4 regions of the Streptomyces sp. NPDC001401 genome follow, and region 3 is predicted to be linked to each of the others. Evidence: riboswitches for the same ligand, from Rfam matches in the RefSeq annotation. Region 3 holds a riboswitch; each other region holds the start of a gene.
What was found. A riboswitch is a leader RNA that binds a small molecule or an ion and turns the genes downstream of it on or off. The one in region 3 is predicted to bind cobalamin.

Region 1: it holds a riboswitch for cobalamin, as region 3 does, so the genes downstream of both, ACFY10_RS32310 (CbtB-domain containing protein) here and metE (5-methyltetrahydropteroyltriglutamate--homocysteine S-methyltransferase) in region 3, are expected to answer to the same signal.
Region 2: it holds a riboswitch for cobalamin, as region 3 does, so the genes downstream of both, ACFY10_RS15785 (ribonucleoside-diphosphate reductase subunit alpha) here and metE (5-methyltetrahydropteroyltriglutamate--homocysteine S-methyltransferase) in region 3, are expected to answer to the same signal.
Region 4: it holds a riboswitch for cobalamin, as region 3 does, so the genes downstream of both, ACFY10_RS00330 (cobalamin biosynthesis protein) here and metE (5-methyltetrahydropteroyltriglutamate--homocysteine S-methyltransferase) in region 3, are expected to answer to the same signal.

Annotation. Positions count from the first base shown of each region.
Region 1 covers NZ_JBIAWI010000011.1:105,824-109,701, reverse strand. The annotation lists gene ACFY10_RS32325 (oxygenase MpaB family protein) at 1-110, opposite strand, end outside; gene ACFY10_RS32320 (acyl-CoA dehydrogenase family protein) at 180-1,358, opposite strand; gene ACFY10_RS32315 (CbtA family protein) at 1,495-2,250, opposite strand; gene ACFY10_RS32310 (CbtB-domain containing protein) at 2,273-2,494, opposite strand; cobalamin riboswitch at 2,532-2,685, opposite strand; gene ACFY10_RS32305 (histidine phosphatase family protein) at 2,781-3,353, shown strand; gene ACFY10_RS32300 (ferredoxin) at 3,357-3,728, opposite strand.
Region 2 covers NZ_JBIAWI010000004.1:107,790-111,667, reverse strand. The annotation lists gene ACFY10_RS15790 (ribonucleotide-diphosphate reductase subunit beta) at 1-57, opposite strand, end outside; gene ACFY10_RS15785 (ribonucleoside-diphosphate reductase subunit alpha) at 57-2,429, opposite strand; cobalamin riboswitch at 2,554-2,720, opposite strand; gene ACFY10_RS15780 (GNAT family N-acetyltransferase) at 2,747-3,247, opposite strand; gene mctP (monocarboxylate uptake permease MctP) at 3,323-3,878, opposite strand, start outside.
Region 3 covers NZ_JBIAWI010000020.1:186,075-189,952, reverse strand. The annotation lists gene metE (5-methyltetrahydropteroyltriglutamate--homocysteine S-methyltransferase) at 44-2,359, opposite strand; cobalamin riboswitch at 2,524-2,756, opposite strand; gene ACFY10_RS44800 (3-hydroxybutyryl-CoA dehydrogenase) at 2,746-3,609, opposite strand; gene aceB (malate synthase A) at 3,606-3,878, opposite strand, start outside.
Region 4 covers NZ_JBIAWI010000001.1:62,752-66,629, forward strand. The annotation lists gene ACFY10_RS00320 (anion permease) at 1-1,154, shown strand, start outside; gene ACFY10_RS00325 (hypothetical protein) at 1,189-1,416, shown strand; cobalamin riboswitch at 1,557-1,699, shown strand; gene ACFY10_RS00330 (cobalamin biosynthesis protein) at 1,799-2,848, shown strand; gene ACFY10_RS00335 (cobyric acid synthase) at 2,845-3,878, shown strand, end outside.

The DNA of each region.
Region 1 (3,878 bases), on a different contig from region 3:
TCGCGCCGGAAGTCGGAGTTCTGCATGACGCCGCGCACGGCCCGGGGGTGCAGTGCCTGGAGGTAGAGCGCACGGACGCCGGCGACCCACATCATCGGATCGCCGTGCATCTGCCAGGTCACCGAGGACGGCCCGAACAGCCCGGGGTCACCTGCCTCAAAGCCCGCCACCTCTTGAGGCTAACGCCGTACCCGCGGCATCCCCAGACCGATCCACGAGATGATCTCCCGCTGGATCTCGTTGTTGCCGCCGCCGAAGGTGAAGATGACCGCGGAGCGGTAGCCGCGCTCCAGTTCGCCGTGGAGCACCGCGCCCGCCGAGCCCTCCTTCAGCGCGCCTGCCGCACCGACGATCTCCATCAGCCAGGCGTAGGCGTCCCGGCGCGCCTCGGAGCCGTACACCTTGACGGCGGAGGCGTCCTGCGGGGTGAGGGTGCCGTTCTGGACGGCGTGCACCATGCGCCAGTTGAGGAGCTTCATCGCGTCGAGCTTGGTGTGGGTCTGCGCGAGGCGGCGGCGCACCCAGGGCAGGTCGATCACCCGGCGGCCGTCGGCGAGCTTGGTCTCCGTCGCCCAGCGCTGCACGTCCTGGAGGGCGCGGATCGCCATGGTGCCGTGCGCGGCGAGAGTGACGCGCTCGTGGTTGAGCTGGTTGGTGATCAGCCGCCAGCCCTGGTTCTCGGCGCCGACGCGGCGGGTGACGGGGACGCGGATGTTCTCGTAGTAGCTGGCCGTGGTGTCGTGCGAGGCGAGGGTGTTGATGAGGGTGCAGGAGTAGCCGGGGTCGGTGGTGGGGACGAGGAGCATGGTGATGCCCTTGTGCGGCGGGGCGTCCGGGTCGGTGCGGGTGGCCAGCCACACCCAGTCCGCGGTGTCGCCGTTCGTCGTCCAGATCTTCTGGCCGTTGACGACGTACTCGTCGCCGTCGCGCACCGCACGCGTCTTCAGGGACGCGAGATCCGTCCCCGCGTCGGGCTCGCTGTAGCCGATCGCGAAGTCGATCTCGCCGGAGAGGATCTTCGGCAGGAAGTACGCCTTCTGCTCGTCCGTGCCGAACTGCATGATCGTCGGCCCGACCGTGTTCAGCGCCATCAGCGGCAGCGGTACGCCGGCCTGGGCGGCCTCGTCGAAGAAGATGAACTGCTCCATCGCGGTCAGCCCGCGCCCGCCGTACTCCGTCGGCCAGCCCACGCCGAGCCAGCCGTCCGTGCCCAGGCGCCGGACGGTCTCGCGGTAGAAGCGTTTCTGGGCGGCCGGGTCACCGTGCCGGGCGTAGGCGTTGTCCGGCACCAACTCGGCGAAGTACGAGCGCAGTTCGGTGCGCAGTCGCTGCTGCTCGGGCGTGTATTCGAGGTGCACGGCGCCTCCAGGCTTCCCAGGCCGGTCCTGACCGCGCACACCGTAGAACGTGTTCCAGAAATTGGGAATGGTGCGGCATACGGAAAGGGCCCCCGATTGTCCGGGGGCCCTTTGCCGAGTGAGCTGATCGAACCGATCAGTGGGCGACGGGAGTTGGCCGTGCGGCGCCCGGCGCTCGGACCTGTTTCGGGGCGAGCACCCGTTCCGCCAGCACCCCGAAGACCAGCCCGAAGGAGGTCCACAGGGTCAGCTGGATCGCCAGGGCCGCCAGGCGGAACTGCCAGAGCAGGGTGGCGGAGAAGTCCTTGGGGACCTCGTTGATGGCCGGCAGGAACGCGTAGGCGAGCCCGACGGTGAGAAGGAAGAACGCGCCAGCGGCGAGCGTCGCGTTCCAGTTGCCCAGGCGTGGCGCGAGGCGCTTGCCCAGGATGACGGTGGCGACGGCCAGCAGCACGCTGAGCACCATCATCAGGAAGTACAGCGTGGTGCGCTTGCCGATGGTGCCGGGGTCGCCGACGGACGGCGGGTTGGCCGGGTACTTCAGGAACGGCACGACGTACACGGCGATCAGACCGGCGACCGCCAGGAGCAGCGCGCTCGCGCGCGGCCCGAAGCGGCCGATGCGGCCGAGTGCGAAGCAGTACGCGAGGGCGGCGATGCCGCCGAACGCGACGCCGTAGACGAGGACACCGGTGGACAGGCCCGCGGTGGACTGCATCGTGCGGCTGACGACTTCCATGCCGTGCTCGTGCGAGTGCGCCTCCTCGTAGGCGATGGCCGCGTCGACGCGCGGTTCACCCAGGAAGTAGGCGACGACGAGGGCGAGCAGGCCCGCGGCGAGTCCCGCGAGCATGCCACGCACCAGGAGGTTGCGGACGGTTGCCGAGTTCATGGGCTCGTACGTTCTCCGGCCGTCAGTGGCAGGGGAAGCCGAGCAGGTGGCGGGCGTCGTGCACCCACTCGTGCACGTCCGATCCGTTCATCACGGAGGTGGCGCCCTGCTCGGCGCCGACGAAGTAGAGCAGGACCAGCATCAGGATGCCGAAGAAGACCGCCCAGGGGGCGATCGCGCCGATCGGCAGCTTGGCGGGTACGGCTGTGGGGGTGGTGGTCGGCTGAGCGACAGACTGCGCCATGGCAGGCCCTCCTGGGGAACTCGCGTCCCGTCTCGGTGGTGCACGCGACGACGGGGGCGGGTCTGACTCACCCGGTGCGCACCCAGGGTGCGTACCGGACTTACAGTGGCGCGACCGTGCCGGACTTCCACCGGCTTCCGCTGTGCCGTCATCAATATCCACGAGAAGGTACCGCGAAGCAGAGGTGGGGCCAAGAGCGCACGGGACGGCGGTGAGCGCCCCTGGTGAGCCGTTTTCGCCGTCGGATCAAGGGATTTGAGGGAGTGTCGAGGGCGGGGATGGACGAATGACGAGCCGAGTGATCTTGATCTCACCTGCGATCACCGCGGCCCTCAGGGAGGCCCGCTTCGACGACGGCTGTCCGCTGGACGCATCCGGGCTGCGGCAGGCGCAGGCGGCCGCCGGCACGCTCCCGGCCGCGGAACAGGTCTGGGTCTCCCCCACCGTGCGCTGCCGCGAGACGGCCGGCGCACTCGGCCTCGACGCCGTGGACGCACCGGAGCTGGCGGGACTGGACGCGGGCCGCTGGCGCGGTGCGACGCTGGCGGAGGTGAGCGGGCGGGAGCCGGAGGCGCTGGCCCGCTGGCTGTCGGACCCCGACGCCGCACCGCACGGCGGGGAGTCGGTGGCGGCGCTGTGCGACCGGGTGGCCGGCTGGCTGGAGACGGTCGCGCAGACGCCGGGCCGCACCGTCGCCGTGGCCGAGCCCGAGGCCGTACGGGCCGCGGTGGTGCGGGCCCTCGGGGCGCCGGAGTCGGCGTTCTGGCGCGCCGACGTCCCGCCGCTGGCGGCCGTCGAGCTCAGCGGCAGGTCGGGGCGCTGGAACGTGCGGTTCGGGCAGCCGCTCGCCCCGCTGTGAGTCTCAGTTCAGCGTGGCGAGGAAGTCCGTGCACGCCCGTGCGCAGTCCCGGCCTGCCTTCGCGCCGTCCTCGGCGCCCGGCTGTCGGTCGAAGGCATGGGCGCACTCCAGGCACACGGTGCGGCACCACTCCACCTGGATGCGGATGCCGGCCTCGTCCAGGCGGTTCTGCTCGGACAGCACACGGCAGGTCGCGTCGCACACCTCCGCGCACATGATCCCCTTGCGTCGTACGAGTTCCTGCTCCTGTGTCCCGTCCGGATCCACGAGGCTCGCGCGCAGAGCACACGCGCGTGCGCACTCGGTGCACGCCTGTGCGCAGGCGAAGCGGTCCTCCAGGAACCGGAAGAGCTCCTGCTGGGTCGTCGAAGTCACACCTCGCGGGTTGCCGTCGTCGATCGCCTCAAACACCGGGAACCAAGATCCGGCCGCTCGGGCCGGGACGGGGCGGTTCGCACCGGGCCACAGGGCTACCCGCGAGCGGCCCATGAGTACCCCATGGACGGACGTCGCCGCAGACCGCGG
Region 2 (3,878 bases), on a different contig from region 3:
CATGGGGCGGAGGGTCAGCTCGAAGCCCGGGTCGAGCAGATTCTGGGTGGTGGACATTACTGGCAGGCCTCGCAGGACTCGGGGTTTTCCAGGGAGCAGGCGACCGCGTCGGGGTCGGCTGCTTGCTGCACGGGGATGGTCTTTTCAGGCTGAGCTTGGGCCTGGGCGGCGCGGGCGATGCGGGTCGCCGGGCGGGAGCGCAGGTAGTACGTCGTCTTCAGGCCCTGCTTCCAGGCGTACGCGTACATCGACGAGAGCTTGCCGATGGTCGGCGTCTCCAGGAACAGGTTCAGGGACTGGGACTGGTCCAGGTACGGGGTGCGGGCCGCCGCCATGTCGATCAGGCCGCGCTGCGGGATCTCCCACGCCGTGCGGTACAGGGCGCGTACGTCGGCCGGGATCCAGGCGAAGTCCTGCACCGAGCCGTTCGCGTCGCGCAGCGCCTCGCGGGTACGGGCGTCCCAGACTCCCAGCGCCTTCAGGTCCTTCACCAAGTACGAGTTGACCTGCAGGAATTCACCGGACAGCGTCTCGCGCTTGAAGAGGTTCGACACCTGCGGCTCGATGCACTCGTACACGCCCGCGATCGAGGCGATGGTGGCCGTGGGAGCGATCGCGAGGAGAAGGGAGTTGCGCATGCCGACGGTGGCGATGCGCTCCCGCAGTGCCGTCCAGCGCTCCGGCCAGGTGTACTGCGTGTCGTAGTGGTCGGGGTGCAGGATGCCGCGGGCCGTACGGGTCTTCTCCCAGGCCGGCAGCGGGCCGCTCCGCTCGGCGAGGTCGGCCGAGGCCTCGTACGCGGCGAGCATGATGCGCTCGGCGATACGGGTGGACAGGGCCTTGGCCTCCGGTGAGTCGAAGGGCAGGCGGAGCTTGAAGAAGACGTCCTGCAGGCCCATCGCGCCGAGGCCGACGGGGCGCCAGCGGGCGTTCGACCGGCCCGCCTGCTCGGTCGGGTAGAAGTTGATGTCGACGACGCGGTCCAGGAAGGTGACGGCCGTGCGGACGGTCTCGTCCAGCCGTTTCCAGTCGATGTCCTGGCCGACCACGAATGCGCCGAGGTTGACCGAACCCAGGTTGCAGACCGCCGTCTCGCCGTCGTCCGTGACCTCCAGGATCTCCGTGCAGAGGTTGGAGGAGTGGACGACATGGCCCGGCTCGGCCGTCTGGTTGGCGGTGCGGTTGGCGGCGTCCTTGAAGGTCATCCAGCCGTTGCCGGTCTGGGCGAGGGTGCGCATCATGCGGCCGTAGAGGTCGCGGGCGGGGATGGTCTTGCGGGCCAGCCCCTCCGCCTCCGCCTTGCGGTACGCGGCGTCGAACTCCGCGCCCCACAGGTCCACCAACTCGGGTACGTCGGCGGGGGAGAAGAGGCTCCACTGCTGGTCGGCGTTGACGCGGCGCATGAACTCGTCCGGGATCCAGTGCGCGAGGTTCAGGTTGTGCGTACGGCGGGCGTCCTCGCCGGTGTTGTCGCGCAGCTCCAGGAACTCCTCGATGTCGGAGTGCCAGGTCTCCAGGTAGACGGCCGCCGCGCCCTTGCGCCGGCCGCCCTGGTTCACGGCGGCGACCGAGGCGTCGAGGGTCTTCAGGAACGGGACGATGCCGTTGGAGTGCCCATTGGTGCCGCGGATCAGCGAACCGCGGCTGCGGATGCGGGAGTACGCGAGGCCGATGCCGCCGGCGTGCTTCGAGAGGCGGGCCACCTGGTGGTAGCGGTCGTAGATGGAGTCCAGCTCGTCCAGCGGGGAGTCGAGGAGGTAGCAGGACGACATCTGGGGGTGCCGGGTGCCGGAGTTGAAGAGGGTGGGGGAGGAGGGGAGGTAGTCGAGGCGGCTCATCAGGCCGTAGAGCGCGGCGACTTCGTCGACGGCGCGGGCCGAGTCGTCCTCGGCGAGGCCGCTGGCGACCCGCAGCATGAAGTGCTGCGGCGTCTCGATCACGCGGCGGGTGATCGGGTGCCGGAGCAGATAGCGGCTGTGGAGCGTGCGCAGGCCGAAGTAGCCGAAGCGGTCGTCCCCTTGAGGGTCGACGAGTGCGTCCAGGCGGGCGGCGTGCAGGCGGACGATCTCCGCCGTGCGGTCGGCGATGAGGCCTTCGCGGTGCCCGACGGCGACAGACTCCGTGAAGGACGTGACGCCCTGCGAGGCGGCCTCCGCGGCGATGCTGATCGTGAGCAGCCGGGCGGCGAGCCTGCTGTACGCGGGGTCCTCCGAGATCAGGCCGGCGGCCGCCTCCGTGGCCAGTTCGCGCAGCTCCGTCTCGTCCGCACGGGCGGACCGGCCGCGCAGCGCGGCGGCGGCGACCCGGCCGGGGTCGGCGTCGGGGAGGTCGGCGGTCAGCTCGGTCAGGGTCCGCAGCAGCGCGGCTCCGGGACCGTCGTCGGCCACTGCGGCGTTCGCTGAAACCGGGTCTGCTGGCGCGATGGTCACGTGAGGCTCTCCCTCGCTCGGCACGGGGGGCCTTGCGGAGGGCAGGGGGCAGTCACGAGCGCGCACGGCGTCGCGTCCACCGGCCCATTCCACGAGGCCCGGACGTCACAGCACCCGGGCCACGGCGGCCGGGCGCACTGTCGGCAGGTCCTCGGACTGACGCTCAAACATGTGCGAACACGCATGAGTACACCGTTGCGGGACAGTTCCGGATTCGCACCGGATTCCCCTGCGGCGACAGCGAGCATGAGCATACATCTTGTGCCGGGCGCCGGAAGCACCCCCATATGTTGTGTCGCTGCTGACTCCGGAGCGTGTCAGAGCGTCAACTCATAGGTGATCAGCGTGAAGTCGACTCCCGGGATCGGGTTCCAGTCGCGCTCGGGGGCGCGGACGAAGCCGGCGCGTTCGTAGATGCGGTGGGCGGCATGCATGATCGACTGGGTGGACAGGACGATGCCGGTGCACTCCGCGGCTCTTGCCCGGTCGATGCAGGCGCGGACGAGGGCCTCTCCGGCTCCTCTGCCGCGGGCGGCGCGGTCGACGGCGAGCATACGGATCTCGGCCTCTCCGGGGCCCGCAATGTCGGTCATGGGGCCCGGGGACGCGACGAAGGTGACGCCGCCGAGGAGTTGGTCGCCCTGCGCGGCCACCAGCACGTCGGCCGCCGCCGCCCGCTTGGCGACGTCCTTCAGTTCGCCGAGATACCAGTCGCTCGCGCCGAAGGTGAGAAGGCCGTCCTGGAGGTAGGCCTGGGCGGTGATCTCGCCGAGGGCCTCGTACTCACCGGGTTCCACCGGCCTGATCACGATGTCCATGTACCCGAGTGTGCCGGACGGGTACGACAACGGGCCGCCGGATTTCGTCCGACGGCCCGTTGGTCACCGCAACCGTCAGTGGGAAGCCCCGGCCGTGGCCGGCGGCAGCTCCACCTGCACGCCCGGGTCGCCCGCGTCCGCCGTGTAGTCCTGCGGCTTCGTCTCGTCGACGCCCTCCGGGGCCTTCAGCGCCTTGAGTACGAAGGTCAGGACCACCGCGACCACGGCATTCAGGACGAACGCGGTGAGGCCGATGTAGCCCATCTCGCCGAGGCCCGGGATGTCGGCGTTGGAGCCACCGAAGTGCTTCTGGCCCGGGTTGGTCGGGGAGGCGACGCCGTACGCGGCGAGGGTGCCGTAGACCATGCCGACCGCCCAGCCCGCGAGCAGTGCCCAGCGGTGGAACCAGCGCGTGAACAGGCCGCCGACCAGGGCCGGGAAGGTCTGCAGGATCCAGATGCCGCCCAGCAGCTGGAAGTTGATGGCGACCGTCTTGTCCATGGTCAGGACGAAGACCAGGGCGCCCACCTTCACCAGCAGGGACACCAGCTTGGAGACCTTGGTCTCCTGCTCGGCCGTGGCGTTCGGCTTGATGAAGTCCTTGTAGATGTTGCGGGTGAAGAGGTTCGCC
Region 3 (3,878 bases):
AGGGCGGCAAAGTGCGTCCTCCCCCGGCCGATGGGTCCTGCCGTCAGGACGTGGAGAGTTCCGCACGGACCGCGCGGGCGGCGGCGACCAGGTTCTCCAGGGAGGCGCGGGTCTCGGGCCAGCCGCGGGTCTTCAGGCCGCAGTCGGGGTTGACCCACAGCCGTTCGGCGGGGATCGCCTCAAGTCCCGTGCGCAACAGGGCCGCTGCCTCGGCCGCGCTCGGCACGCGCGGGGAGTGGATGTCGTACACGCCCGGTCCCGCCTCGCGCGGGTAGCCGTGGGAGGCGAGTTCGCGGGCGACCTGCATGTGGGAGCGGGCCGCCTCCAGGCTGATGACGTCCGCGTCGAGGTCGTCGATGGCCTGGACGATGTCGCCGAACTCGGCGTAGCACATGTGCGTGTGGATCTGGGTGTCCGGCCGCACCCCGCTCGTGCTGAGCCGGAACGCCTCGGTGGCCCACGCCAGGTAGACCGGGCGGTCGGCGGCGCGCAGCGGAAGCGTCTCGCGCAGCGCGGGCTCGTCGACCTGGATCACCGAACTCCCGGCCGCCTCCAGGTCGTTGACCTCGTCGCGCAGCGCGAGGGCGACCTGCCGGGCGGTGTCGCCGAGTGGCTGGTCGTCGCGGACGAAGGACCAGGCGAGCATGGTGACCGGACCGGTGAGCATGCCCTTGACCGGCTTGGCGGTCAGGGACTGGGCGTACGCCGTCCAGCGCACCGTCATCGGCTCGGGGCGCGAGATGTCGCCGGCCAGGATCGGCGGGCGGACGTAGCGGGTGCCGTAGGACTGCACCCAGCCGTGCTGCGTGGCCAGATAGCCGTTGAGCTGCTCGGCGAAGTACTGCACCATGTCGTTGCGTTCGGCCTCGCCGTGCACCAGGACGTCCAGGCCGGCCTTCTCCTGGAAGGAGATCACCTCCTGGATCTCGGCCCTGATGCGCTCCTCGTAGCCGGCCGTGTCGATACGCCGGGCCCTCAAGTCCGCGCGGGCGACGCGCAGTTCGCCGGTCTGCGGGAAGGAACCGATGGTCGTCGTCGGCAGCAGCGGCAGGCCGAGGTGGGCACGCTGAGCGTCGGCGCGCTCGGCGTACGCCTGGGAGCGGCGGCCGTCCGCGTCCGTGACGGCGGCTGCCCGCTCGCGCACGACGGGGTCGTGGGTGATGGGGGAGCCGGCCCGGGAAGCCAGATCGGCGCGGTTCGCGGCGAGTTCGGCGGCGATGGTGTCGGTGCCCTGGGCGAGGCCCTTGGCGAGGGTGACGATCTCGGCCGTCTTCTGCCGGGCGAAGGCGAGCCAGCGCAGGATCTGCGGCGCGATGTCCCGCTCGGCGGAGGCGTCGAGCGGGACGTGCAGCAGCGAGCAGGAGGCGGCGACGTCGACCCGGTCGGCCAGCCCGAGCAGGGTGCCGAGAACGGACAGCGATGTCTCCAGGTCGTTGATCCAGATGTTGCGGCCGTTGACGACGCCGGCGATCAGGCGCTTGCCGGGCAGTCCGCCCACAGCGGCGAGGGCGTCGAGGTTGGCGGCGGCCCCGGTGAAGTCCAGTGCCAGCCCCTCGATCGGGGCCCTGGCCAGCACCGGCAGGGCCTCGCCGAGACGGTCGAAGTAGGACGCGACCAGCAGCTTGGGCCGGTCGGCGAGGGTGCCCAGTTCGCGGTAGGCGTGGCCGGCGGCGTCGAGTTCGGCGGAGGTGCGGTCCTGGACGAGGGCAGGCTCGTCGAGCTGCACCCATTCGGCCCCAGCCGCGCGCAGGTCGGAGAGGACCTCGGCGTACACCGGCAGCAGCCGGTCCAGGAGCGTGAGCGGCTCGAAGTCGGCGGGCACGCCGGGAGCGGGCTTGGCGAGCAGCAGATAGGTGACCGGGCCGACGAGGACCGGCCGCGCGGCCAGACCCAGGGCCAAGGCCTCCTTCAGTTCCGCGACCTGCTTCGCGGAGTTCGCGGTGAACACGGTTTCAGGGCCCAACTCAGGGACCAGATAGTGGTAGTTGGTGTCGAACCACTTCGTCATCTCCAGCGGCGCCACGTCCTGGGTGCCGCGCGCCATGGCGAACAACCCGTCCAGGGCGTCCGCCTCGACGGCGGCCCGGTGCCGGGCGGGGATCGCGCCGACCATGACGGTGGTGTCCAGGACGTGGTCGTAGTACGAGAAGTCACCGGTGGGCACCTCGTCGATGCCTGCCTGGGAGAGCTGCTGCCAGTTGCTGCGGCGCAGTTCGGCGGCGGTGGACCGGAGGGCGTCGGCGCTGACGCGGCCCTTCCAGTAGCCCTCGACCGCCTTCTTCAGTTCCCGGTTCCGTCCCTGGCGGGGGTAGCCGTACACGGTGGCCCGTGCCGCCACGGCTGCGGACTTCGCTGTCACGGAAATCTCCTTCGCGAGATGTCTCCCTGGGATCCCGGGACGGGACGCGAGCGCGAAGGGGTGACGAACCGGACGGAATCAATCTCGCGCGGCACAGCGCGATCCTCCGCCTGATATGTACGCCGACCCGCCCACGAGGCCACCGGGACATCCGCGCACGCATCGTGCGTACACGGGCAACGGGCAGGTCTTCGGACTCACGAGCACGTCCTCACGGGGGAGGACACCTACTGGCCGTCGCTTCCCAGACCCTGTTCGTCGGGTCCAGTGCGTATGACGGCGGTCGTTCCCGTTCACCGCTGCGGGGCAGTCCCGGATTCCCACCGGGTTCCCTCTTACGACGCATCCCGCCTGGCGGACGGGGCGAACCAGCTGCACCCGCCAGCCTAGCCGTATACGTGGAATCCGCGGCCCGTCTTGCGGCCCAGCAGCCCCGCCTGGACCATCCGCTGGAGTAGCGGGGGCGGGGCGTAGAGAGGTTCCTTGAACTCGTCGTAGAGGGACTCCGCAATCGAGGCGACGGTGTCCAGGCCGATCAGGTCCGCCAGCTTCAGCGGGCCCATGGGGTGGGCACAGCCCAGCTCCATGCCGGTGTCGATGTCGGCGGCGGTGGCGAAGCCGGACTCCGACATCCGGATCGCCGACAACAGGTAGGGGACGAGGAGGGAGTTGACGACGAAGCCCGCCCGGTCCTGGGAGCGGATCACGGTCTTGCCCAGCACCCGGGTGGCGAAGTCCTCCACGGCCGTGACGGCCGCGGGCGCCGTGTGGAGGGAGGTCACGATCTCCACCAGGGGCAGGACGGGTACGGGGTTGAAGAAGTGCAGGCCGAGAACGTGGTCGGCCCGGTGGGTCGCCATGCCAAGACGCATGATGGGAAAGGAGGAGGTATTGCTCGCCAGGACCGCGTCCGCGGCTTCGACGATCTTGTCCAGGGCCGCGAAGATCTCTGTCTTGGCGTCCGCGTTCTCCACGACGGCCTCGACGACGAGCTGCCGGTCGGCCAGGTCGTCGAGGCTGCCGCTGAACACCATCCGGTCCAGCGCCTCCTGCGCCGCGGCCCGCTCCAGCTTGCCGCGTCCCACCGCGCGGTCCAGGGAGGCCGCCACCCGGTCGCGGGCGGCGCGGGCGGCGACCGCGTCCACCTCGCACACGACGGTGTCCACTCCGGCCCGCGCGCACACCTCGGCGATGCCGGCGCCCATCTGGCCGCCGCCGACCACTCCCACGCGGTGAATGCCCGCGCTCATGCCGTGGCCTCCGCGTGCCGGACGAGGTGACGGGTGTAGGCGTCGGGAGTGAAGAACAGCGGCAACTCCTGTGCCAGGGCGGTGCGTTCGAAGAGGGCCCGCACCTCGTCGAGGGCCGCCCACGGGTTCTCGGCACCCAGCGCGGCGAGTTCGTCGTCGAGCACCTCCAGCACCGTCTCCCGCTCCACGATCCGGTGCCGCAGCCACTGCCAGATCTGCACCCGGGCGATCTCGGCGGTCGCCGCGTCCTCCATCAGGCCGTCCAGGGC
Region 4 (3,878 bases), on a different contig from region 3:
CCACCACCATCTCGACCGGTGCACTCAAGCCCAAGGTCGCGGTGGCCATGTCCGCCGCACTCAACCTGGTGGGCGCTTTCCTCTCCGTGGAGGTCGCCAACACGATCTCCAAGGGTCTCGTCGACGAGAACGGCATACGTCCCGAGGTCATATTCGCGGCGCTGGTCGGCGCGATCCTCTGGAACCTGGTGACCTGGCTCGTCGGCCTTCCGTCCAGCTCCTCGCACGCCCTGATGGGCGGCCTGATCGGCGCCACCATCGCCTCGGCCGGCATGGGCGCGGTGCACGGCGACGTACTCGTCACCAAGGTGCTCATCCCGGCGCTCGCCGCCCCGATCGTCGCGGGCGTGGCAGCGCTGCTCGCGACCCGGCTGTCGTACACCCTCGGCAGGAAGGCCGACGGCAAGGCCGCCGAGAAGGGCTACCGCGCCGGCCAGATCGCCTCCGCGGGCCTGGTCTCGCTGGCCCACGGCACCAACGACGCGCAGAAGACGATGGGCATCATCACCCTCGCCCTGGTCGCCGGCGGCGCCGTCTCCCCCGACTCCGACCCGCCCACCTGGGTCATCCTCTCCGCGGGCCTCGCCATCGCGCTCGGCACCTGGCTCGGCGGCTGGCGCATCATCCGCACTATGGGCAAGGGCCTGACCGAACTCCAGCCGCAGCAGGGCTTCGCCGCCCAGACCAGCGCGGCCACGGTCATCCTGGCCTCCTCGCACCTCGGCTTCTCCCTCTCCACCACCCACTCGGTCTCCGGTTCGGTGATGGGCGCGGGCCTCGGCCGCAAGGGCGGCGTGGTCCGCTGGTCGACGGCGACCCGCATGCTCGTGGCCTGGTGCCTGACGCTGCCGGCCGCGGCCCTGGTGGGCGCGCTCGCCGAGTCGGTCACCAACCTCGGCGACTGGGGCACGGCCGTCGTCGCCGTCTTCCTGGTCGCCTCCAGCGCGGCCATCTGGAAGCTCTCCCGGCGCGAGGTCGTCGACGCGTCGAACGTCAACGAGAGCGCCGAGCCGGCCGGCGTGGTGACCACGGCGATCGCCGCCGTGACCCCGCCCCCGGCGGGCACTGTGACCGAGGACCTGACGGCCACGATCCCCGCCCCGGCCACGACCGCCAGCCCCGATCCGGCGACCCCGCCGGCCGCGGCCGTCTGAGCCCGCCCACCCGGTACGAAGGAAGAGAAGCAGCATGAAGATCGACTGGGCAGCCCTGGGCTCCGTCTTCGGCGTCAGCCTCGGGGTCACGGTGGGCCTCGTGGCCCTGTTCACCCTCGGCGTCATGGGCCTCTCGCGCCGCGAGCGGGCCGTGGCGCAGGGCAACTCGGCGACCCTCGCGGTCACCGGCGCGTATGTGTGCTTCGCGGCCTGCGCGGCGGCGGTGGCGTACGGAATCAGTTTGATCATGACCAAGGCCTGAGTTCCGATACCTGAGGCCTGAGACCCACCCGGTGCCGGGACGGTGATCCGTCCCGGCACCACACGTTTGCGTGACCCCGGCGACCCCTCGTATGTGGGCCTCAGCACACTCTCCCGTCGCAGGTCAACGGCAAGTTGACGGCCCTTCCGGCCCCGTGGTGGACTGCCGGAGCCATATACGGCGGCAAGAGAGGAAGCCGGTGAAAGTCCGGCGCGGTCCCGCCACTGTCACCGGGGTAGCAATCCCCGGGAGCCAGGAACTCTCACCGCCGGTCTCGTCGAACCAGGGCGCGGACACCCTGAGTGAGGACATGTCGCCATGCTCGCCTGCCGTTTGAGGTACAGCACCCGTTCGCTGCCCGACCCCACGGCCGGCTGAGCCGATGCGTGCCGATCGCGTCTTCGCGTACGGCGCCGCCGCCGGCCTCCTCGGTGACCTCCTCCTCGGCGATCCGCGCCGCGGGCATCCGGTCGCCGCGTTCGGGCGGGCCGCGGGGGCCGTGGAGCGCGTGTTGTGGCGGGACCATCGCGGGTGGGGAGCGTTGCATGCCGCCGTGTGCGCCGGTGGGGCCGTCGCGCTCGGGGCCGCCACCGCATCAGTCGTACGTCGCTCCCCCGCCGCCTCCGTCGCGCTGACCGCCGCCGCCACCTGGGCCGTCGTGGGCGGGACTTCGCTCACGCGCGAGGCCCGTGGGATCGGGCGTGCCCTGGAGGCCGGGGACGTCGACGGTGCCCGGGCCCGGCTGCCGCATCTGTGCGGGCGGGATCCGCACGCCCTCGACGCCGACGGGATCGCGCGGGCCGTGGTGGAGTCCGTTGCCGAGAACACGTCCGACGCGGTGGTGGGGGCGCTGGTGTGGGGGGCCGTCGGCGGGGTGCCGGGGCTGCTCGGGTTCCGGGCCGTCAACACGCTCGACGCGATGGTCGGGCACAAGTCGGCCAAGTACCGGCGGTACGGGTGGGCTTCGGCGCGGCTGGACGACGTGGCGGGGTGGCCGGGGGCCCGCCTGACCGCCGTGCTCGCGACGGTCGCGGGGGGTGACCCGCGAGGGGCGGTACGGGCCTGGCGTTCCGACGCCGCGAAGCACCCCAGCCCCAACGCCGGGCCCGTGGAGGCGTCGTTCGCGGGGGCGCTCGGGGTGCGGCTGGGTGGGACGTTGTCGTATGGGGGGCGGGTTGAGCATCGGCCTGTGCTGAACGGGGAGGGGCGTGCGGTGGACGTCGGCGACATTGAGCGTGCCGTGCGGTTGTCGCAGCGGGTTGGGTGGCTGGCGTTGGGGGTGAGTGCGGCTGGGGCGCTGCTGCGGGGCCGGGTCGCACGGCGCCCGGCGGTGGGGGCTGTGCCCACCCGTTCCGCCCTGCGGAACGACTGCCCACAGCGATCGCGGAACGGTGCCGCACAGCGGTCGCATGGGTCGGGGGGCGTGTCATGACCGGCGGTGGTCTTCTCGTCGCCGGTACCACCTCCGACGCCGGTAAGAGTGTTGTCACCGCCGGGATCTGTCGTTGGCTGGTGCGGCAGGGCGTCAAGGTGGCGCCCTTCAAGGCGCAGAACATGTCGCTCAATTCGTTCGTGACGCGCGAGGGAGCCGAGATCGGGCGGGCTCAGGCCATGCAGGCACAGGCGTGCCGGGTCGAGCCGACCGCGCTCATGAATCCCGTACTGCTCAAGCCCGGTGGCGAGCAGAGCAGTCAGGTCGTGCTGATGGGCAAGCCGGTGGGTGAGCTGAGCGCACGCGGGTATCACGGGGGGCGGCAGCAGAAGCTTCTCGGGACCGTGCTCGACTGCCTCGCCGAATTGCGGGGCACGTATGACGCCGTGATCTGTGAGGGGGCGGGTTCTCCCGCCGAGATCAATCTGCGGCGGACCGACATCGTGAACATGGGGATCGCTCGCAATGCGCGGCTTCCCGTGCTCGTGGTCGGTGACATCGACCGTGGTGGGGTCTTCGCCTCGTTCTTCGGGACCGTCGCCCTGCTCTCGCCCGAGGACCAGGAGCTCGTCGCCGGGTTCCTCGTCAACAAGTTCCGCGGAGACGTCGGCCTGCTGGAGCCGGGGCTCGACATGCTGCACGGGCTCACGGGCCGGCACACCTACGGCGTCCTGCCCTTCCGGCACGGCCTCGGCATCGACGAGGAGGACGGACTGCGGGTCTCCCTGCGCGGGACCGTGCGGGAGTCGAATCTCGCCCCGCCGGTCGGCGAGGACGTCCTGCGCGTCGCCGTGTGCGCGATTCCGCTCATGTCGAACTTCACCGACATGGACGCGCTGGCCGCCGAACCGGGCGTGGTGGTGCGGTTCGTGGACCGGCCGGAGGAACTCGCCGACGCCGACCTCGTCGTCGTTCCGGGGACCCGGGGGACGGTGAAGGCCCTGGAGTGGCTGCGGGAGCGGGGACTTGCGGACGCCCTTGTCCGCAGGGCCGCCGAGCAGCGGCCCGTCCTCGGCATCTGCGGTGGCTT